3 regions of the Paenibacillus sp. FSL K6-1318 genome follow, and region 2 is predicted to be linked to each of the others. Evidence: predicted binding sites of a transcription regulator. Region 2 holds the regulator's gene; each other region holds the start of a gene.

Region 1 (7,380 bases), 2.2 Mb from region 2:
ACAAAATGGTTAGCAAGTGCTTTGTAGGATCGGAATTGTCCGTCTATCTTCCGCTGCGCAGCAAGACCAATCAGAATCATGAACACGATCAGGATCGGGAGTGTCAGCATAAGAATAACCCCGGACATCAGATCCAGCTTGAACACATACAGCAAAATAACGAAGGGGGTGAACCCCATGCCCAGCATGCGAGGAATAAATAGTTCCAAATACGTCTTGTATTGAGCTGTCCCCTCACGTGCCAGCGTAACCAGATGGCCTGTGCCCTCTGTCTTGGCATAACGCGGCCCGAGCCTGAACCACTGCTCCACCATCTGTCTGCGCAGATCGGTCCCTGTCTTCTCCGCGTATCGTGAAGTCACGAGTTGTAACCAGAAGGATAGGGCATAGCGGGCGGCAAAAGCAGCCAGGAACAGCAGCAGTACAGGATACTGCTCCGTTACGGATGAACCTTCAAACAATGCCGTGATGGCCTGTGCCAGCCATTTGGCTTGCATAATGATCGTCATCGCCTGTAGCAGCACCAGCGCTGAGGCCAGCGCAAGTACCGGCCGGATGCCCGGCAGCTTCATTAGCCCCCGTCCCATATCAGTACTCCAGGTGGTGCTGCTCGTTGAGACGTTTGCGGAAGATATAATAACTCCAGATCTGATAACCGAGAACAAACGGCAGCAGTGTGCAAGCTACAATGGTCATTACTTTCAATGAATACGCACCAGATGCGGCGTTGTATACGGTCAGGTCATACGCCGCTCCAAAGGAACTCACCATCACTCTTGGGAACAGTCCGATAAAGACCGAGGCAAAGGCAATCGCAATCACTGCCCCTGTCATACCGAAAGCCCAGCCTTCACGCTTCTGACGAACGAAGTAGGCCGCAAGTGCAAGCGAGACTGCTCCAAGTACAACCATAATCCAGAGGGCCCAGCCGCGTACGGCGAACACATCAGTCATCATATACGTCATTAACGTGTAAACAGCGAGCAGTGCAGCCAGCGGCAACATCAATTTTTGCGCTGTATTCAAGGCACGCTCTCGGAGTTCGCCAACTGTTCGTAGTGATGCAAACAACAAGCCATGAACCAGACACAGCAACGTTACGCTTAAGCCACCAATCACGGTGTACGGATTAACGATATCGAAAAATCCTGCGCGCAACTGCATCTCCCCATCAATGGGCAGCCCCTTCATGAACGTGGCAAAGACTACGCCAAACAGGAAAGGCAGGAGCGCGCTGGATACCACAATAATGATATCCCATGTTTTGCGCCAGCGCTGCTGTTTCATTTTACTGCGGAATTCGAAGGCAACCCCGCGACCAATCAAGGCGAGTAACACGACCACAAGCGGTAGGTAGAAACCACTGAACATCGTGGCATACCAGTGCGGGAAGGCAGCAAACATCGCTCCCCCTGCTGTAATCAGCCATACTTCGTTGCCATCCCAGAACGGACCGATCGAGTTGATCAGGGTCCGGCGTTCACGGTCTGTTTTGGCGATAATACCTGTAGACATCCCCACACCAAAATCAAAACCTTCCAAAAAGAAGAACCCGACAAACAATACGGCAATCAGCAAAAACCACAACTCACTTAGTGACAACGGAATAACCTCCATCCACGCCGAACGGGTCGGCCGATTCATCGTGATCTTCCGGCTTCTCGACCGCAAACGGTCCTGCTTTGATCTCACGTACGAACAGGTATACCATCACGATTCCGAGAACCGTATAAGCAGCGGTAAAAGCGATGGTCGAGAACAGGATCATTCCTGCGGATACGTTCGGCGAGACCCCGGCTTCGGTTGTCATATAGCCAAATACTGTCCATGGCTGTCTTCCTACCTCGGTCATAATCCAACCTGACGTATTAGCGATAAACGGCAAAGATATGGCAAATACCATCAGACGCATAAACCATTTTCCAGCGATCTCCAGCTTCTTACGCATAGCCAGAAACGTACCGTACAGAGCCAGCACAATCATCAAACCACCCGCTGCGATCATAATGCGGAAACTCCAGAATGTTGTCCGTACCGGCGGGATGTAGTCCCCCGGTCCATACGTCTGTTCATACTCTGCTTGAAGTTCCTTCATGCCTTTGACACTACCGGAGAACTTGCTGTAGGACAGATAACTGAGCAATCCAGGGATTTTGATCTCACCCGTGTTCTCCTGTTTATCCGGATCGATAAAGGCGACCACCGTCCATGGTGCCGGATCTTCTGTCGTCGTCCATGTGCCCTCACTGGCTGCCATCTTCATCGGCTGCGTCTCCACCAGATATTGCGCCTGGAAATGCCCCGAGAAAGCGACGCCGAATGAGGAAACAAGAGCGATAATGATCGCAATATTAAACGATTTGCGGAAGATCTCCACATCCTGCTTCTTCATCAATTTGTAGGCACTGATCCCGGTTACGACAAATGCCCCTGTCATTAATGCCCCAAAGATTGTATGTGGGAACTCCACGAGAAGCTGACCATTCGTGATGAGTGCAAAGAAATCATTCATCTCGGCTCGGCCGTTGTTAATCTCAAACCCGACAGGATGCTGCATAAATGAATTGGCTGCCAGAATCCACAGCGCGGACAGGAATGTACCAACGAACACCAGCCAGATACAGGCCAGATGCACTTTTTTGGACAAACGATCCCACCCGAATATCCACAATCCAATAAATGTAGACTCCATAAAAAACGCCAATAGGGCTTCAATAGCCAGTGGCGCACCAAACACATCCCCGACAAATCGGGAGTACTCTGACCAGTTCATACCGAACTGAAACTCTTGCAGAATACCTGTGACTACCCCGACGGCAAAGTTAATCAGGAACAGTTTGCCCCAGAACTTGGCCATCGTTTTGTAGATCTCCTTACCCTTAACAACGTACAACGTCTCCATAATCGCAACCAACAGTACAAGACCAATGGATAGCGGCACAAAAAAGAAATGGAAAATCGTTGTAAGTGCATATTGGATACGCGATAACATAATCGGATCCATACCGTTACCCCTTCTTTCTGTTCACTTCGCAGTATGCGTATTTGGCATTGAAGCTGCACCTTCGCTGTCTGTCCACCAAATACGTTGATGAACGTATTGTGCCAGATTACCTATTTTATACATGTGAGAATTATCACAATCTACGTGTTTAGAGCAAAAAAAAGTGATCCTGGTCACACAAAAGATAAAAATCAGCCTATTACCACAGCTTGCCAACTTCATGTATTCATGGAAGATACTCATGTTTGGGACGGAATGCCCATATGTTAGTCTCAGGCATAACATGCGAAGTGCCGTGAGGGCTTTACATATGAAGTGAAAGCATGAAGCACATGCAGAGAGAATGAAGCACCATATTTCAGTCAAGGTGAGGTGAACAATTCATGGAAAATCCTGCACCGCTACCGAATTTAGCCCCCGAAGTCAGCCCGGATGAGGCTACTACGGTACAGCCCCCTGTCCGGTATGTTGTCTTCCCTCGCAAAGGAGGCTGGTCATCCTTTCCCTATCCCGATATTGCTGCGCTGCTGTCGATCGAGGGAGATGTCTACTATGTCAGCAGTCTGACGCAAACAGAGGATGTACCTCCGGTCATCACCGTGATCTCCCTTCCTGAAGCCGAGCAGCTATTACTGGAACCACGAACCGTTGCGGTCGTTACCCATCCCTACTGGCTCATGGCTACAGCTTCGCTGGAGCCGGAGCTATGTATTGTCCTGCTCCCTGAGCCAGCTGGAGATGAAGCAGCCTCTCCTTTATGGGAAAGCAGTATCTCCAAACTGGTCGGTATCGCCGATCTGGTGGGTACCTCCTCCGAAACACGATATATGAAGCTGCTTTTCCAAGGTGTACGCGCTATCTGGCTAGGAGGCGAAGACCCTACACCTGCGGGTGCGATGCAAAAGGATGATCTCGAAGTCCCTCTCCGGGACTACGAACTGTTCTTCCTGCATGCGCTACGACAGATCCTCTCAGGCACTCCGGATAGCGTCACCCTGCTTCAATGCAGTGTACGTGCCGACTTCTACCGGCAGCTCCGAGCCAAAGCAGGTGCCCATGAAACGATATCCTTTTTGCTGGCAGCCTATGAGTACTTGCTTGAAGATCCTCGGGCTATCCATTCACTTCAAGAGGCATTCTCCCATGCGGTCTTGAATGGTCGCAGTGACTGTGTAGTCTCCCACTATAGATTCCTGTCTGCCATCCATGCCCGGGCCGGGAAATTGGAAGACGCCCTGCTGGTGTATGGAATCAGTGCAGGCGACGAACAGGAACGACATCATTATGAACAGCTCTGTCGCTGGCTTGAGGCGGGAGAAGATCAACTTGTACGAGCGGAATTACTGCGTATTAACGATGATTACGGAACCGCCTTGCGTATCCTGGACGAACTTGGCGGAGAAACGGCGAGACATTGGAAATTCCGCATTTATCAGGAGACTGGACGTGTGGAAGAGGCACTGGCTCTTGTTCATGCAGTTGATATTCAGGATGATGCCAGTCGCCGGGACTATCAGCAGTTATCCGGAAGTGCGCTGGCTCTGCGAGGGGAGCGACACGGGGCAGTCCGACATTTTCTCGAAACAGCACTGGAGGATGAAGATGCGCTCGCCCGGATTGTCGAGCTGGAGCTGTTGGATTATGCTGTACAGCAATTGCTTGGGGAGGTGCCATGATGCTGGACCCGAAGAAGCGTAGACAACAGGTGAATGGGCCGATGGTGCACAGGGATATCCGAACCGAAACCACTTACACGCCAACTGAAACAGTCGATCGAACAACACATACAGACGCATTGGAAAATGGTGATCACACCCCGGATCATGCACAACCAACGCAGGACATCCGAAGCCAAGTGCATCACTGGGGCGACACACAAGGTCAGGAAGAACAGAGTGCAGCTATAACACAAGAGGAAACAAGTGTATTCAAAGAGCCCTTCTCCATTCGTCGGGTTCGCAAAAGCAAAGGCAACAAGCTGACCGCCATGCTCCAGGTTCGCAATGAACGTGGCCGATACCTTGAAGAGGTACTGCATGATCTGAGTGAATTCGTGGATGAGATCGTGATTGTGGACGATGCCAGCACAGACGGAACACCGGACATATGCAAAGCCTATTCAAAGGTGGTCCGTCTGGAAGTACTGGAGAAACCGCTGTTCGCCGAGGAATGGCGGCTTCGCAACACCTTATGGCAAGCGGCTGCGGGAACATGTCCCGACTGGTTGCTCTCAGTTGATGCGGATGAGCTGTACAGCTCAGAGGCCAAGAAAGCCATACGCACTCTGATTAATCAGGAGTATGCGGACTGGTTTGCATTTCGTTTCTACGATATGTGGGGTGGCCGGACTCACTATCGGGAAGATGATCTTTGGTGTCTGCATAAACGGCATACCGCTTCACTTGTACGGTATATGCCTGGATATCCTTATTTTTATCCACAACAGAATCATCACGTTCCCCGCCTTCCCTTGTCCTGCACCGTATTGCCCGGGGTTAGCACGGAGCTGAAGGTTCAGCATCTCGGCTGGGCCGGTAGCCTGGAGGATCGGGTTCGTAAATATTTGCGCTACAAACGTATTGATCCTAGTGGTGAATGGGGCAATCTTGCACACTACGAGTCGATTCTCGATCCTGAACCTCGGCTGGTTCCTTGGAAGGAGGGACAGTGAAATGGGCGTGGTGAGTATTCTGACGCATAGCTTCACCGATGGATACAACCGGGAATTCGGCCGGGTATTTGGCGGTGGACTGGAGCGCTACATTTTGGATCTGTGCAGTGTCATCCGTGGGCTCGGACACATTCCCGAGGTTCATCAGCTCTCTTATTTTGAAGCGTTTCAGACGCGGACAGAGCAGATTGATGTATTTGGCTATGCGTATGACATGAATGATGTGCCCGAAGCCTTTGACCGGATGGCCGCCGCGGCGCGCGGCCCTGTGATCTATGCGAGCTGTCTGTGGCAACCCATCACCTACAAACCCGGCAGTCTTGGCATCTGTCACGGCATTAACTGGGATCGTCCCGGACTGCCACTGGACACCAAACAACAAGTAGCAGAACACATTCAGCTGGCTCTGGATGGACTTGTGCGCATCGTGTCTGTGGATTCCCATTTCCAGACCTTTTGCCGGGCCGCTTGCACCTATACTGACCCAAGGCAGGTTGTCCTGATTCCCAATGCAGTGGATACGTCCTATTTCACACCAGCACCACCAACGCGGACCTTAAAGCAGGAACAGGAAGACGAATGGCTTGCTGCATGGAAGACCGATCTGGCGAGTCATGAGGAGAAGGCTGATGTAGTTATATCAGGTGTGAAAGCTGCAGAGGGCAAGCGTGGAGCGGGTGGTAATGGAGCAGAAACAGATGTTGAGCATCCGGCTAATGTTCCAGTTACGAGACCCGCCGAAAAGAAGGCTGCTGATACCAAAGTGATCTCTTCTCGTCCAATTCGCATTATATATCCGCGCCGCATCAGCATGGAACGCGGGATTATTCCGATGATGCTGGCAGCAGATAAGCTATTGGGTGCTTTTCCGGATCTGGAGATTGAATTTGCCGGGGAACTGGTCGAAGGCAGTACAGTCGGGAGAGCCTTCCGTTATTGGCATCGTACTCACCCACATGCAGCGAGAATTAACCAGCGCACGTATGATTTCCGGGATATTCGGGAGGCGTACCATCAGGCAGATATCGCCGTGATTCCAACCGTTTTTTCAGAGGGTACCTCCTATGCCTGTCTGGAAGCGATGAGCTGTGGACTTCCGGTAATCGCCTCCAATGTTGGCGGATTGAATGATCTGATTCAGGACGGGTTTAATGGGCTGCTGGTACCTCCTGGTGAGCAGGAACTCACCGCAGCACTGGTTCGTCTTGTACAGGATCGGGCCGAGCGAGAACGACTGGGAATCTATGCGCGCGAGACTGCACTGTCCTATGATCTTGCCAGGTGGCGGAGCCGGTGGAGCACGGTGTTAGAATCTTTTTTGGCAGAGACAGGATTGAAGGAGGGAATTCGGGGATGATGGATACGCCCAAGGCAACGGAATTCATGGAATCAAGATACATTCGGCAAAGTGACCCTAAAACGGACACACTGGTCTTTCCCTTGCATCCGGCATGGTGGAGCCGTCCTTATGAATATGAATGGGCCCGGCGATTTGCACGTCCAGACGACGTCGTCCTTGATGCAGCCTGCGGCATCTCCCATCCGTTCAAATTCTGGCTTGCCGAACACTGCCGCGAGGTTCACGCCTGTGACTGGGATGAACGTATTTTGTCTGAAGAGGCGATAAGACTGGATATTGTTTCTGATTTTGGCGAGCAAGCCGCCCAGGAACTGCCGGAATCAACTCTCGTCCGATTGCACCGTG
Region 2 (7,380 bases):
GTCCATGGTTCCGCAAATGTTTCTATCATCGTGCCAAACATGAGGCCGGGTTGTCTGATATTGTAATCACCAATCACTCCAAATTATTTACGGATGTCAAAGCAGCACATCAGCTGCTGCCAGCCTATGAGAGTCTGGTGATCGATGAGGCCCATCATCTGGAGGATGTAGCTGGTAAGCATCTTGGAATGCATATGAAATATTTCACGTTGGTTCATACACTGACCCGTCTGTTTAAAGACAGTCGTAATGGTCAGCTGCCTATGCTTCGTTCGCAGTTATCCGGGCATGAAAATTCGGTGCAATGGGGCTCCATGGTGGATCAGATGTTCCCACTCGCTCTTGAGGTTAAGGAGTTATGGGATCGCATGAGCGATGCCCTGTTCGGGCTGTTGCCTGAACGAAGTGATGCTTCACCGGGAGAGACGGGGCAATTTTCCCTGCGACTGAAGGCTTCTCAGAAACCTGCGAAATGGCAGGAGTTGCAGGATCTGGAGAACCAGATCTATGTGACACTGGGCGATTTGGTTCGCAAAGGGGACAAATTGTTGCTTGAGGTGAAGGAAGATCAGGATGATTATCAATCGGATAGCCTGATCACGGACATCACAGGATTGCTGAAAGATCTGACCACGTTGAAGGAGAATCTACGGTTCTTCATGCGTATGGATGATGCCAAAACGGTGTACTGGATGGAAGCCAGCGGCCAGTTCCGCAGCAAATCGCTTCAGCTGTATGCTGTACCTGTAGATGTCAGTGCACAACTTAAGGATTTGTTTTTTGACAAAAAGAAAAGCGTTGTGCTTACATCGGCTACGCTCTCTGTCGATAAGTCATTCCAGTTCATGATTGAGCAGCTTGGCTTGCAGGAAGCCGCCGATAATAATCGGCTGTTAACGTCGATGCTGCCATCACCTTTCAACTATCGTGATCAGGCACTTCTGGTGATTCCGCGTGATTTCCCGAGTGTGAAGGGCAGTGTGGGTGATGCGCACTTTGTTAATATGCTGGTGCAATCCCTCGCAGAGACAGCAATTGCCACCCGTGGACGCATGATGGTTCTGTTTACTTCATACAAGATGTTGCGACAGGTCTATGATCCGCTCAAGGAGGCGCTGTCTGGTAACGACATCTCGTTGCTGGGGCAAGGCGTGGACAGTGGAAGCCGCTCCAAGCTTACTCGCAGGTTCCAGGATGCCAAAGCTACGGTACTTCTGGGCACAAGCAGCTTCTGGGAGGGTGTAGATATCCCGGGTGATGCGCTAACCTGCCTCGCTATTGTAAGATTGCCGTTCCAGCCACCGAATCATCCGCTGGTGGAAGCCAAGAGTGAGTTGCTCCAGGAGCAAAAGAAAAATCCGTTCATGAAATTGTCCGTGCCGCAAGCGGTCATTCGTTTCAAGCAGGGATTTGGCCGATTGGTGCGTACCGCGAAGGACAGAGGAATTGTGATTGTCTATGATACACGCGTAATTGAAGCGTACTATGGCAAATTCTTTTTATATTCATTACCTGGTCCCAAAATGGAGCATATGCTCACAGAGCAAATGGTTCCACGAATTACCGAATGGTTGGAAAAACCTGCTAAAGAACAAGAATAATAGTTGTTTTGTTCGTTATATCATTGCATGACGCTACAGTTTGGCGTTAAACTTTATGAGATCTTTCCGTTTGCGAATAAAGCAGTTGCACGTAAGAACTTATAACCTAAATTACAAGGAGCATTCTGTATAAAAAGTCACTTCTATCTTTGAATTTATACAGAATGCTCATCTTTTCATCTATTATTTTATCGTGGGCTTGGTAAGGGGGAGCAAGAATGAAATCAGATAAAATTTCGGAAGCGGTGGTACGACGTCTGCCTGTATACTTGCGTTATTTGAGCGAGTTGCATCAGCGTGAGGTGGCTACGGTGTCTTCTCAAGAGCTTGGACAGAGACTGGATCTGAATCCGGCCCAAATTCGTAAAGACTTGGCTTACTTCGGTGATTTTGGTCGAAAAGGGATCGGGTATGATGTATCCTACTTGATCGAGAAAATTCGTCACATCCTCAAAATCGATCAGCAAATTAATGTGGCTCTGGTGGGAGCGGGTAATCTCGGACAGGCCTTGTCCAACTACAACGCTTATCTGAAAGACAACATGAAGATTGTGGCTGTATTCGATGCATACGGACCGAAGATTGGAAGTCAAATCAACAGTTTGACAGTGAAACCAATGAATGAATTGACGGAAGCGGTGAAAACGGATAACATTCGCATCGGGATTATCACGGTTCCGGATACGGAAGCCCAAAATGTAGCCGATCAGCTTATTGAATCGGGAATTGAAGCGATCCTCAATTTTGCACCAACAATTCTAAAAACACCGCCGCATATCCGCATTCATCATGCTGACTTTACGACGGATCTGCTTAGTTTGGCCTATTACTTGGAGACTGGAAAGGACGACGAGGAAGATGACAACAAATAGATGGGTAATTCACAACGGCAAATTTGCCGTTAATGAAGGCGCAACATGGAATGTCGTTCAAGGTTACATGGTTGTTGATAATGACAAGATTGTGCATATTGGTGAGACATTGCCGGATGGAGACGAAAACTGTACCAAAGTGGATGGAAAAGGACTGTTCTTCCTGCCGGGTCTGATCAATACGCATGGTCATGCAGCGATGTCGCTGCTCAGAGGTCATGGAGATGATCTTGCGTTACAAGTTTGGTTGCAGGAAAAAATGTGGCCGATGGAAGCGAAAATGACTTCGGAAGATGTATACTGGGGAACTTCACTGTCGGTGCTTGAAATGTTGAAAGGCGGGACTACAGCTTTTCTGGACATGTATGATCACATGGACCAAGTGGCTAAAGTTGTGGAACAATCCGGCGTTAGAGCAGCACTGGCACGCGGTGTAATTGGTTTGTGTTCGGAAGAAGAACAATTGCGGAAGCTGGAGGAGTCGGCTGCGTTTGCACGTGAGTGGAATGGACAGGCCGATGGTCGCATTACAACCGTAATCTCGCCACACGCACCATATACATGCCCTCCAGACTACATAGAGAAGCTTGTACAGGTCGCGAACGATCTAAACCTTCCCCTTCATACACATATGTCGGAAACGCTTCGTGAAGTCGAGCAGAACGTTACAGACTACGGATTGCGTCCTGTGGCACATCTGGAGAAACTGGGCTTTTTCTCCCGTCCATCCCTGGTTGCACATGCGGTGCATCTGAATGACGAAGAGATTGAAATTCTGGCCCGTCATGATGTCGCTGTATCCCATAACCCGGGTAGTAACCTGAAACTGGCTTCCGGTGTTGCGCGGGTACCTGATTTGCTGAAAGCAGGAGTTACTGTGTCACTCGGAACAGACGGACCGGCAAGTAACAACAACCTGGATATGTTCGAGGAAATGAGACTGGCTGCATTGATCCACAAAGGCGTGTCCGGTGACCCGACTGCAGTACCAGCAGGCGAAGCGCTATTGCTTGGAACGTCATATGGCGCCAAATCCATTTTCTTGAATAATACCGGAGCACTCAAGGTAGGCATGAAGGCTGATTTTATCGCTCTGGACATTGAACAGGCACATTTCTATCCGCATACAGACCTGATCTCACATACGATCTACTCGGCTTCTGCCAAAGATGTGGAGCACGTATGGGTGGATGGAAAACAAGTGATTAAACATGGCGAATGTCTGACGTTGGATGAAGAGCGCATTTTGCGTGAGTCTCAATTGGCATTTGATGGTCTGCTTGCTCGTTAATTGCAGCACAGCGCATCATAGGGAAAGGAAGTTCGGCTTTTGAAGAAAAAAAAGAAGTGGATATGGATTTCGCTACTTGCACTGGTTCTGATTCTGTTTGGACTTCAGCGTTATTACGTCTATGTCACGCAGGACCAGCGCAAGGAAGAAGCACTTGCCATACAGGCAGCACAGGAGCAACTGGGCATTACATCCTATGATGAATTGCGAAAGTACATCTGGGGAGATAAAGAAGGCTCTGATAACATCTACTGGACCCTGATCGGCAAAAACAAGGATAACCAGGATGTGATGGTCTGGGTTAAATTCGACGCAAACAATCAACCTGCTACAGGGGCAAACGCTATACACAGCGAGCTGCTGCAGAACGGCATGTCCGAAACGCAAATACGCAATCGCTTCAGTTCTGAAGTTCCTGCCGGTGAGATTAAGCGAATCATGCCCGGAGTTGTGAATGGGATATATGTGTGGCAAGTATATTATAAGGACGGCACGCATAACCACTATCGCTTTTATCGTTTTAGCAATGGAGAACAGGTGGACCTGGTCTATACTCTCCCGAACAGCTAGAACACATAGAGTGATTAGCTAATGAATTAATGATTAGAAAGAACCGGCAGACGGATTTCCGACTGAACCGGTTCTTTGTGTTGTCTGTAGACATATTTGATTTAAATTAATCAATTTTATAATACCTTTAGCTGCTTCAATCAAGGGTAGATATAGATCAAAACGATTCAATTTGTCTATATCTAGTTACAAATATCTATGTTTAGTGAGTTATGAAAAAGATTTAAATAGTTAAAATTAATAATTTATTCATATTTTCGCCTTCGAAATTGTATATACGATGTGATATACTCAGTTATGTACTCAAAGTTACATTTCAAACAAATAATCCTGTCGAAATTTTCGCAGGAGTCTATGTGCACATATTCGTATTATACCAATAAGCCAGTAGGTTAGGCCAATATCTGGGAGGGGTAATTCACTTGAAGCTAAAAGTATTGCCTATTGCTTTAACTGCCGTCATTTCAGCCGTTGTGTTGTTTGGAGGTTGGTTTGTGTATCGTCAGGTGGCTATGCAGAATCCGATTGAAAAGATGGTTACCCAGTACGATGGAGTCAATGACGTTCAATTAACTATTAACCGCAATGACGTACAATTGAAACTGGATCTGCAACCGGATGTTGATCTGGGCAGACTGGTACAATATATTCACAAAGAAGGACAGACCCTAATTGGAACACGTTCACTTAAGTTGGATGTCGTGGATCATTCCAGTGAAGCACTGGAGAGTTGGTGGGGGGATGCGATGTTTACCGTAGCTCAGGCGATGGAGAACAAGCAGTACACCGAGATTACACCGACGCTGTCCAAGATGGCGACCAATGGAATTAAGGTAAATACAGCGATGGATGACAACAATGTATATGTCAGTCTCAGAGACGGAGATGCCAGCAAGTTTATTATTCTGCCGCGTGTGCCCGGTCAGATAGGAGTGTGGCCTAATGCCTAAGTGGACAAAAGAAGTTGCCATCGGATTTTTTCCCGTGTTGATTATTTTCCTTGCTTTTACTGGTGTTAATATTGTTCCGATTCTGATTGCAGCGGTGCTTGTCGGAGCTTTGCTGTTCATGATGCAAATGCGCGGCGGGATTACCGTAGGTGCTGCACAGGAGCGTAAACGGAAGAAAAAAGGACCTTCAAAACTTACATTTGAAGAAATTGGAGGACAGGACAGTGCCAAGCAAGAATTGCGTGAAGCACTTGACTTTCTCATCAAACATGAAGAAATTCGGAAGTTCGGGATTCGTCCGTTAAAAGGCATCTTGCTGACGGGCCCTCCAGGGACTGGGAAAACGTTGATGGCCAAGGCTGCTGCCCATTACACGGATTCTGTTTTCGTAGCAGCATCAGGTAGTGAGTTCGTGGAAATGTATGTTGGTGTGGGTGCCAGCAGAATTCGGGATTTGTTCAAGGACGCGAGAACCCGTGCGACCAAGGAAAATAAGGAAAATGCCATTATATTTATCGATGAGATCGATGTCATTGGGGGTAAACGTGAAGGCGGTCAACAGCGCGAGTATGATCAGACGTTGAATCAGCTCTTGACGGAAATGGACGGAATCTATTCTTCTGATACGCCAAGAATCTTGGTTATCGCTGCAACGAACCGCAAAGAAATGCTGGATAGCGCTCTGACACGTCCAGGACGTTTTGACCGTCATATTCAGGTGGACTTGCCAGATAAGAAAGGCAGAAAACACATACTGGAGCTGCATGCAGTCAATAAACCTCTTTTGGAAGGGGTCAGCCTTGAGAAAACAGCGGAAGAATCGTATGGTTTCTCCGGTGCACAGCTCGAAAGTGTTATGAACGAAGCGGCAATATACGCCATGCGGGACGGGTTGTTAAACATTGAACAGCGGCACTTGTCCCTGGCAATTGATAAAGTCATGATGGGTGAGAAGACAGACCGTGAATCCAGTGTGGAAGAGAAGAAAAGGGTCGCCATCCATGAATTGGGACATGCCATTATGGCTGAACTCGTTCGTCCAGGCAGTGTAAGCCAGGTGGCACTCAGTCCACGTGGGCAGGCTCTGGGATATGTACGTCATAACCCGCAACAGGAACAGTTCCTCTATACGAAGCGCTTCCTGGAAGAGCAGATCATGATTGCACTCGGAGGAGCGGCTGCGGAGGAAATGTACTACGGTGGACGTTCAACTGGGTCACGCAATGACTTTGATCAGGCGACCAATGTGGTGCAGACGATGATGGCTTCCGGATTGACTTCACTTGGTATTGTGAACATGGATATGGTCACAACTGAGGAGCTCATGCGGGAGAATAAATTGATTTTGCAAGAACTTATGGAGCAGACAAAACGGTTGCTTGAAGAACAACGGACAATTTTCGACAATTCCCTCGACATCCTGATTCGTGAGGAAGTATTGTCTGGGGAGCAATTTCGTTGTCAATTTCGTGACAGTGCCCTTTTACCAGCATAATTTATTTATGCTGGTTATTTTTTTTTACATTTCACTCGTGCTAAGATATTATTATATGTTGGGTCGAAATTTGTAATTTTCGGCGAACAGGGTACAATAGAGAAATAGAGAACCGAAAGGATGGAGCAGAACCATGTTTTTCAAAAAAATAGGAGTTGTCGGTGGCGGTACGATGGGACAAGGTATTTCCCAGATGCTCGCAGCCAAAGGACTTGATGTGCTTCTCGTGGAGCATACAACACAAAAGCTGGATCATGCATATGACATGATCGAAACGAACCTGGATAAACAACTGGAGAAATGGGCGATTACAAAAGCGGAGAAGAAATTGATTCTTTCCCGTATTACCAAGGTAGCTCATTTGGCTGAACTTGGAACTTGCGATATGGTCATTGAGACGATTTCAGAGGATCTGGATGCGAAAAAAGCAGTATTCAGCCAACTGGACCAAGTTTGCCCAAGCAATGTCATTCTGGCAAGTAACACATCCACGCTGAGTTTGACCGAGCTTGCAAGCTCGACCAAATATCCAGAGCGTGTTATTGGTATGCACTTTATTCACCCGGTATCCCGGGTTGATCTTGTAGAGATTATTCGTGGA
Region 3 (7,380 bases), 2.7 Mb from region 2:
ATGGCACGCCCCACGCCTCTTCGCCGTCGTTCCAACAGTACAACACCGCGCTGGCTTAAGAACGCATTTGCTGTATCTGTGATATTACTTATTGGGGTGCTCATCTATGCACTACGTTTCTGATCTGTGAGGGTGCATATACATAACGCAAGGAATGAGGAACAGGTATGGAGGCTTTACGCTGGAACATGCTGGTGAATAACGTGCTGGATGCAGCGGAAGAGCATCAGTTATGGGTTCCCGGGGATCGGATTGTCGTCGCAGTATCGGGCGGGCCGGACTCGGTGGCTTTTTTGCATATCATGCACGAGATCAGCAAGCGGCATGTGCCACTTGAATTGATCTGTGCCCACGTGCATCATGGCTTCCGGAGTGAATCTGATGATGAAGCGGAGAAAATGATGGAACTGGCACAGCAGCTTGGTATTGCTTTTGAATGGATCAAGGCCGATGTTCCTTCATATATGGAGCTGACGGGTCAAGGGCCACAGGAAGCGGCACGCAACAAGCGATATGCCTTTCTACATGAAGTGGCTGCCAAATATAATGCGGCAAGCATCGCTTTGGCACATCATGCCGATGATCAGGCAGAGACGGTCATGCTTCATTTGCTTCGTGGAACCGGCTTGTCGGGACTCGCGGGAATGAAGTTTAAAAGACGAGAAAAAAATGTGGAACTTATTCGTCCATGCCTTCGTATAAACAAGACAGACCTTGTAGAAGCTTGTAATACCCAGGGTTTTATGTATTTCAATGATGAGAGCAACGCCTTGCGTAAATATCGGCGTAATGCCATTCGCTTGGATGTGCTTCCTTTTTTGGGGCAGTATAATGGACAACTCACGCCGTCATTGAATCGGCTTGCCGAAATTGTGGGTGATGAAGACGATTTCATGGAGCAGAGTGCATATGACACATACAGGTGTCTAGTGCAGGTGAACGGCGGAAGGCAAACCTTTGAGGTGCCTTCCTTCTTGAAGTTACATGTCGCTTTACAACGAAGGTTGATTAAACTAATATTGAATTATCTGCCTTTGGACAGTGATTTTGTCGACTTTACCCGTATAGAAACCATTCGACGCAAGGTCATGGAGACCCATGTGACGACCTGGAGCCTGGATATAGGACAGACACTCGCCTGCACTCGGGAGTATAATCTGATTTCTTTTGGCATACGGACAGACGTACAGGATCAATCTTACGAGTATCGTCTTGCGCAATGGAGTGGAACTTATGAGCTTTCACTCACCCAAATTAACCGGTATATTCGGTTGATGCCGGTGAGTCCCGAGGACTATCATGTACCAGAATCGGCGGATCAAGCCGCGTTTGATGCGGATCAACTGCTTATGCCGCTGGTTGTGCGTTCACGGTTACCTGGAGATACCATGAAAGTGATGGGATTAAACGGAAGCAAAAAGGTGAAAAATATTTTCATCGATGAGAAAATCCCCCCATCTGTCCGTCCACGTATTCCTGTGGTATGTGATGGAGCAGGTCATATCATCTGGTTACCGGGTGTTCGACGGTCCAATGTGGCTCCTGTCAGGGATGGCACTTCCGCAATCCTGTACATGACTGTAGGCGATTCAGCGATTCAGGGGTAGTGGTTATGGTTCAGGTAAGGCTTTCATAGTATAACTTAGGGGGTTCGCACAGTTGCAGAACGACATTCAGGAAGTATTGATCAGTGAAGAAGAAATTCAGAGTAAAGTCAAGGAATTAGGCGCAACACTAAGTGCCGAATATGCAAATCGCAATCCTTTGGTCATTTGTGTGCTCAAGGGTGCGTTTATATTTATGGCTGATTTGGTTAAAAACATAACGGTACCTGTTGAAATGGATTTTATGGCGGTATCCAGTTATGGCGCTTCCACCAAGTCATCAGGTGTTGTCAAAATCATTAAGGATCTGGATGTATCCGTTGAAGGACGGGAAGTCCTGATTGTCGAAGATATTATCGACAGCGGACTTACACTCAGCTACCTGATTGAACTGCTAGAGAACCGCGGCGCTGAATCGGTGCGTGTGGTTACGCTGTTCGACAAGCCTTCAGGCCGTAAAGTGGAGCTGGAAGCTCATTACACAGGCTTTGACATTCCTGACGCGTTCATCGTTGGTTACGGTTTGGATTTTGCCGAGAAGTACCGGAACCTGCCCTATATCGGGATTTTGAAGCCGGAAGTCTACAGTAGCTAATATCCTGCCCGACCCAAGCCTTGAGCTGTTCTTGGCTTCTGTTGAGAAGCCATGTCGGGCTATGTTAAAATAATTAAAGTGTCTCGAGAGGAGGTAGGGGATGAATCGGTTCATCCGGAATTCTGGTTTTTATTTGATTCTTTTTTTAGTTGTGGTGGGGATAGTCCAGTTCGTCAGCAATGGCGGCGAAGCCACCGATAATCCTAGATATGATCAGTTGCGCACAGCGATCAAAGCCAACAATGTCTCTGAATTGACGGTTCAATTTAACGGTCAAACGTACCTCGTGACCGGTCAATACAAGAAGGCACCTGATGGCGCCAAATCAGAAAATTTCTCAACGTATATTCCTCCTACGGATGAGGCAATTAGTGAACTTGTAGCTGCAAGTGAAACTAACAATTTCCAATATCATCAGGAGCCAATGAAAGGTGACAGCATCTGGTTGACGTTGCTGACTTCCTTTATTCCTTTGATCATTATGTTCCTGCTGTTCTTCTTCCTGTTTAATCAGGCTCAAGGCGGCGGCGGTAAAGTAATGAACTTTGGTAAAAGCCGTGCTCGTCTCTATAACGAAGAGAAGAAGCGGGTTACATTTGAAGATGTTGCGGGTGCTGACGAAGAGAAACAGGAACTTGTTGAGGTTGTAGACTTCCTTAAGGATCCTCGTAAATTTGCGGCAGTAGGTGCACGGATTCCTAAGGGCGTATTGCTCGTAGGTCCTCCAGGTACTGGTAAAACGTTGCTCGCTCGTGCCGTTGCCGGTGAAGCGGGTGTACCATTCTTCAGTATTTCAGGTTCCGACTTCGTTGAAATGTTTGTTGGTGTCGGTGCATCACGTGTACGTGATTTGTTCGAAAATGCGAAGAAAAATGCGCCATGTATCATCTTTATCGATGAGATTGATGCTGTAGGACGTCAGCGTGGTGCTGGTCTTGGTGGTGGTCACGATGAACGTGAGCAAACACTCAACCAGTTGCTCGTTGAAATGGACGGTTTCGGAGCTAACGAAGGTATTATCATCGTAGCTGCAACGAACCGTGCAGATATTTTGGACCCTGCCTTGCTGCGTCCAGGACGTTTTGACCGTCAAATTACGGTTGACCGCCCTGATGTAAGAGGTCGTGAAGCTGTCCTGAAAGTACATTCCCGTAATAAACCACTGACCAAAGATGTGAAGATGGATATTATCGCAAAGCGTACAACAGGCTTCTCTGGTGCAGATTTGGAAAACCTCTTGAACGAAGCGGCATTGCTTGCAGCGCGTCGTAACCGTAAAGATATTTCCATGAAAGAAGTTGACGAAGCGATTGACCGTGTCATCGTCGGTACGGAGAAGAAAAGCCGTGTCATCAGTGATCGCGAGAAACGAATCGTTGCTTATCACGAAGCAGGTCATACCATTGTAGGATACTTCCTCGAACATGCTGATATGGTACATAAAGTGACCATTATTCCGCGCGGACGTGCGGGTGGATATGTAATCATGTTGCCAAAAGAAGACCGTATGCTGGTTACCAAGCAAGAATTGTTGGATAAAGTAACCGGACTCCTCGGAGGTCGTGTAGCTGAAGAATTGTTCATCGGAGAAATTGGCACTGGTGCATACAGTGACTTCCAGCAAGCGACAGGGATTGTTCGCAGCATGGTTATGGAATACGGTATGAGTGAGAAATTGGGACCTATGCAATTCGGAAGTTCACAAGGACAGGTATTCCTTGGTCGGGATATCGGTCATGAACAGAATTACTCAGATTCCATTGCTTACGAGATTGATCAGGAAATGCAACGCTTTATCAATGAATGTTATGAGAAATGTAAGGACTTGCTTGTTAAACATTCAAAAGAGATGCATCTGATCGCTCAAACTTTGCTTGAGGTAGAGACTTTGGAAATGGATCAGATCAAGCAATTGATCGAAACAGGTTCTTTGACGCCAAAAGCAGAGAATGACAATGATGGTGAAGGTACGCCAACTGAAGGCGGAGAGCCAATCATCGACAACATCGGTGATGTGCGTGTTCGCATTCAAGGTAAAGATGAAACGCCTGAGCCACCAGCTGGAGATATTCCGAACGAAGCACCGAATCTGGAAAAGGGTAATAACAATAACCCGGATGATGGCGGAACGAAGCCAACGTCTTAATGTATATTACATCTGGCTAGAATAGCAGGTGAAATCAAGAGAGCCCTCGGGCTCTCTTTTTTTTGTCCATTATTTTAAAAACGGATAGATAAAGATAAACGGGAGTTAGATGGCGAACCAGTTAGCAAACGGGTGGTTACGGCGCGGTTCTGGGCCTTTTTCATTTATTGACAGAGTCGTGAACGTTGTGTAAATTAGTTGTTAAACCGCTTGTGATTCGTTTCTCAAGCGAACATAACGACTTAGGTTAGCCCTACGAAACAGCGCATGACGCTGTCCCGATAAAGGAGAGGATCACAGGTGGAAGCTCTGGCTTTAGAGCGCAAGGCTGAGATGAACCGCGAGCTGCGTGAGCGGCTTATGGAGTTGAAGAAGGAACGTAATGCCATTATTCTTGCCCATTATTACCAACGTGACGAGGTACAGGAGGTTGCTGACTTCCGTGGAGATTCGTTTCTATTAGCCCAGAAGGCAGCACAAACAGATGCAGATGTGATCGTATTCTGTGGTGTTCACTTTATGGGTGAAAGCGCTAAAATTCTGGCACCCAACAAAACAGTTATTATCCCGGATGAGCGTGCAGGTTGCCCAATGGCAGATATGGTGAATGTGGATGGACTACGCAAATTGAAAGCACAACACCCTAATGCCAAGGTGGTTACGTATATCAACTCCTCGGCTGAAATCAAAGCAGAGACCGACATCTGTTGTACATCGGCGAATGCGGTCCGGGTTATTCAATCGGTGGATTCCGACGAAATTATCTGGGTACCGGATAAAAATCTGGGACACTATGTGCAGCAGCATACAGACAAGAAAATGATTATCTGGGAAGGCTACTGCAACACGCATGATATGCTCACAGTCAAAGATGTGGTGGAGATGAGAGCCAAGCATCCGAATGCAGAGTTTGTTGTCCATCCAGAGTGCCGCCCTGAAGTTGTAGAGATGGGTGATTTTGTAGGCAGTACAACAGCCATTCTGGAGTATTGCAAAAATTCATCAGCGAAGGAATTTATCGTTGGTACCGAAGATGGTACCGGATATCAGCTTCGTCTGGATAGTCCGGATAAACAGTTTCATTTTGCGACCAAGTTCCTCGTATGTCCCAACATGAAGGTGAACAACTTGAAGAAACTGGTGAAATGCCTGGAAACGATGAAGCCGCAAATCTATGTGCCACCGGCCGTTGCCGACAAAGCCAGAGAATCACTAGAGCGCATGTTGTTGGTGAAGTAGGATGCGCTACTCTTGCTCCAAGACAGGTGAATAACATGATACCGCAATATTTAGTTGATTTTGATCTGTCTGCGCTACCCATGGTAGAGACGGATGTACTGGTTATAGGCTCAGGAATTGCTGGTTTGTTCACCGCCATTAAGGCAAGTGAGCAACAACGCGTATTAATGATCACGAAGAAGTCATTACTTGAAAGTAACACCAGGTATGCGCAGGGAGGCATCGCTGCGGTTATTGCTGAAGATGATTCGCCTGCTTACCACTCGCAGGACACACTTGTAGCAGGAGCGGGCTTGTGCCGCTCCGAGGCGGTAGAAGTATTGGTGAATGAGGGTCCGGACGGAGTGAAGGAACTGATTCGTTTGGGTACGTTGTTTGACCTGGAGAACGGCGAGTTGGCGTTGACGCAGGAAGGTGCGCATAGCCACCGCCGTATTTTGCATGCCAACGGGGATGCAACGGGATATGAGATTGTACGTGCGCTTGCAGTCGAAGTGAATGAACACCCCGGAATTGAAGTATGGGATGAGCATTTTGTTATTGATCTGATTACGGATCGAGATCGAGGGGAATGCATCGGCGCTCTGATACAGAAGGATGATGGATCGAAGGTGTTTGTGAAGGCACAGGCAACCGTTCTCTGCTCTGGTGGGGCAGGGCAACTGTACCGATACACGACGAATCCGGATGTAGCTACTGCCGATGGTGTAGCCATGGCATACCGGGCTGGGGCTATCGTTCGTGACATGGAATTTATCCAGTTCCACCCCACATCTCTTTGTTATCCGGGGGCACCACGGTTTCTTGTGTCAGAAGCCGTACGCGGCGAAGGGGCATATTTACGCAATGTGAAGGGCGAACGCTTCATGGATCGATACCATGCCCAGCTTGAACTGGCACCACGTGATATCGTGGCACGAGCGATTGTTAGCGAGATGGAGTCTACCAACAGTACTTTTGTGTATCTTGACATTACACACGAACAGCCAGAAATGATCAAGCATCGATTCCCTACCATATATGAGACTTGTATGCGTTATGGATTGGATATGACAACGGACTGGATTCCCGTTGCACCTGCTGCCCATTACATGATGGGCGGAGTGAAAACGGATCTTAGCGGAGAGAGCAGCATCTCCCGGTTATTCGCTTGTGGTGAGGTATCTTCTACAGGAGTGCATGGAGCTAACCGTCTGGCAAGCAATTCCTTGTCAGAAGCGATTGTATTTGGCCGGAGAATTGTTGATCGCATTCATTCTCTTCCTCCGCTTGGTTCATTACAAGTAAGAGGAACTGCGACTGCATCTGTGGATATGACTAGCAAGATCATGAAAGAGCAAAAGCCAATATCGGAAAGACGCTTACGACTACAGAAAATGATGGTTCGTCAGGTAGGCTTGCGTCGGAATGGTGAGAACCTGCAGAAGGCTATGGACAAGCTGCAACAGGAATTGCAATTTTTTGACCAGACACTTGCCCATAAGGAAGAGCTGGAGTATGCCAACCTTCTGACCTGTGCCTGGTTAGTCACTAGCGGAGCATTACACCGCGAGGAGAGTCGGGGAGCTCACTATCGAGAGGACTTCCCGGCACGTGACGATATCGTGTGGCAGAAGCATAGTCTGCAGCAGCGAGAACAAGCGATTGTGGAGGAATTAATGTCATGATACTGAACGGATACAATGATGGGCTTATCGAATCAATCAAAAACTGGCTTCGGGAAGATGTTGGTGCAGGTGACGTTACAACGAGTGTAACGATCCCAGCAGGAAACCAATCCAAAGCCATTATACATG

Evidence for each region. The regulator Rex, encoded in region 2, represses fermentation and respiration genes when NADH is low (regulators of the CRP and FNR family bind a similar motif). The targets are predictions, from matches to a motif close to TTGTGAAATATTTCACAA.
Region 1: the regulator Rex is predicted to act here: its motif matches at 3,126-3,143, upstream of NYE45_RS28480 (cytochrome ubiquinol oxidase subunit I).
Region 3: the regulator Rex is predicted to act here: its motif matches at 4,556-4,573, upstream of nadA (quinolinate synthase NadA).

The regions. Positions count from the first base shown of each region.
Region 1 covers NZ_CP150270.1:6,356,510-6,363,889, forward strand. Annotated here, with positions in the region: gene cydD (thiol reductant ABC exporter subunit CydD) at 1-587, opposite strand, end outside; gene cydB (cytochrome d ubiquinol oxidase subunit II) at 589-1,644, opposite strand; gene NYE45_RS28480 (cytochrome ubiquinol oxidase subunit I) at 1,589-3,004, opposite strand; gene NYE45_RS28485 (hypothetical protein) at 3,388-4,680, shown strand; gene NYE45_RS28490 (glycosyltransferase) at 4,680-5,675, shown strand; gene NYE45_RS28495 (glycosyltransferase family 4 protein) at 5,677-7,032, shown strand; gene NYE45_RS28500 (class I SAM-dependent methyltransferase) at 7,029-7,380, shown strand, end outside.
Region 2 covers NZ_CP150270.1:4,178,068-4,185,447, reverse strand. Annotated here, with positions in the region: gene dinG (ATP-dependent DNA helicase DinG) at 1-1,601, shown strand, start outside; gene NYE45_RS18390 (redox-sensing transcriptional repressor Rex) at 1,820-2,473, shown strand; gene NYE45_RS18385 (amidohydrolase) at 2,460-3,764, shown strand; gene NYE45_RS18380 (DUF5590 domain-containing protein) at 3,804-4,334, shown strand; gene NYE45_RS18375 (hypothetical protein) at 4,757-5,284, shown strand; gene NYE45_RS18370 (AAA family ATPase) at 5,277-6,779, shown strand; gene NYE45_RS18365 (3-hydroxyacyl-CoA dehydrogenase NAD-binding domain-containing protein) at 6,913-7,380, shown strand, end outside.
Region 3 covers NZ_CP150270.1:61,674-69,053, forward strand. Annotated here, with positions in the region: gene NYE45_RS00290 (protein kinase) at 1-123, shown strand, start outside; gene tilS (tRNA lysidine(34) synthetase TilS) at 168-1,607, shown strand; gene hpt (hypoxanthine phosphoribosyltransferase) at 1,660-2,199, shown strand; gene ftsH (ATP-dependent zinc metalloprotease FtsH) at 2,300-4,345, shown strand; gene nadA (quinolinate synthase NadA) at 4,646-5,584, shown strand; gene nadB (L-aspartate oxidase) at 5,620-7,251, shown strand; gene nadC (carboxylating nicotinate-nucleotide diphosphorylase) at 7,248-7,380, shown strand, end outside.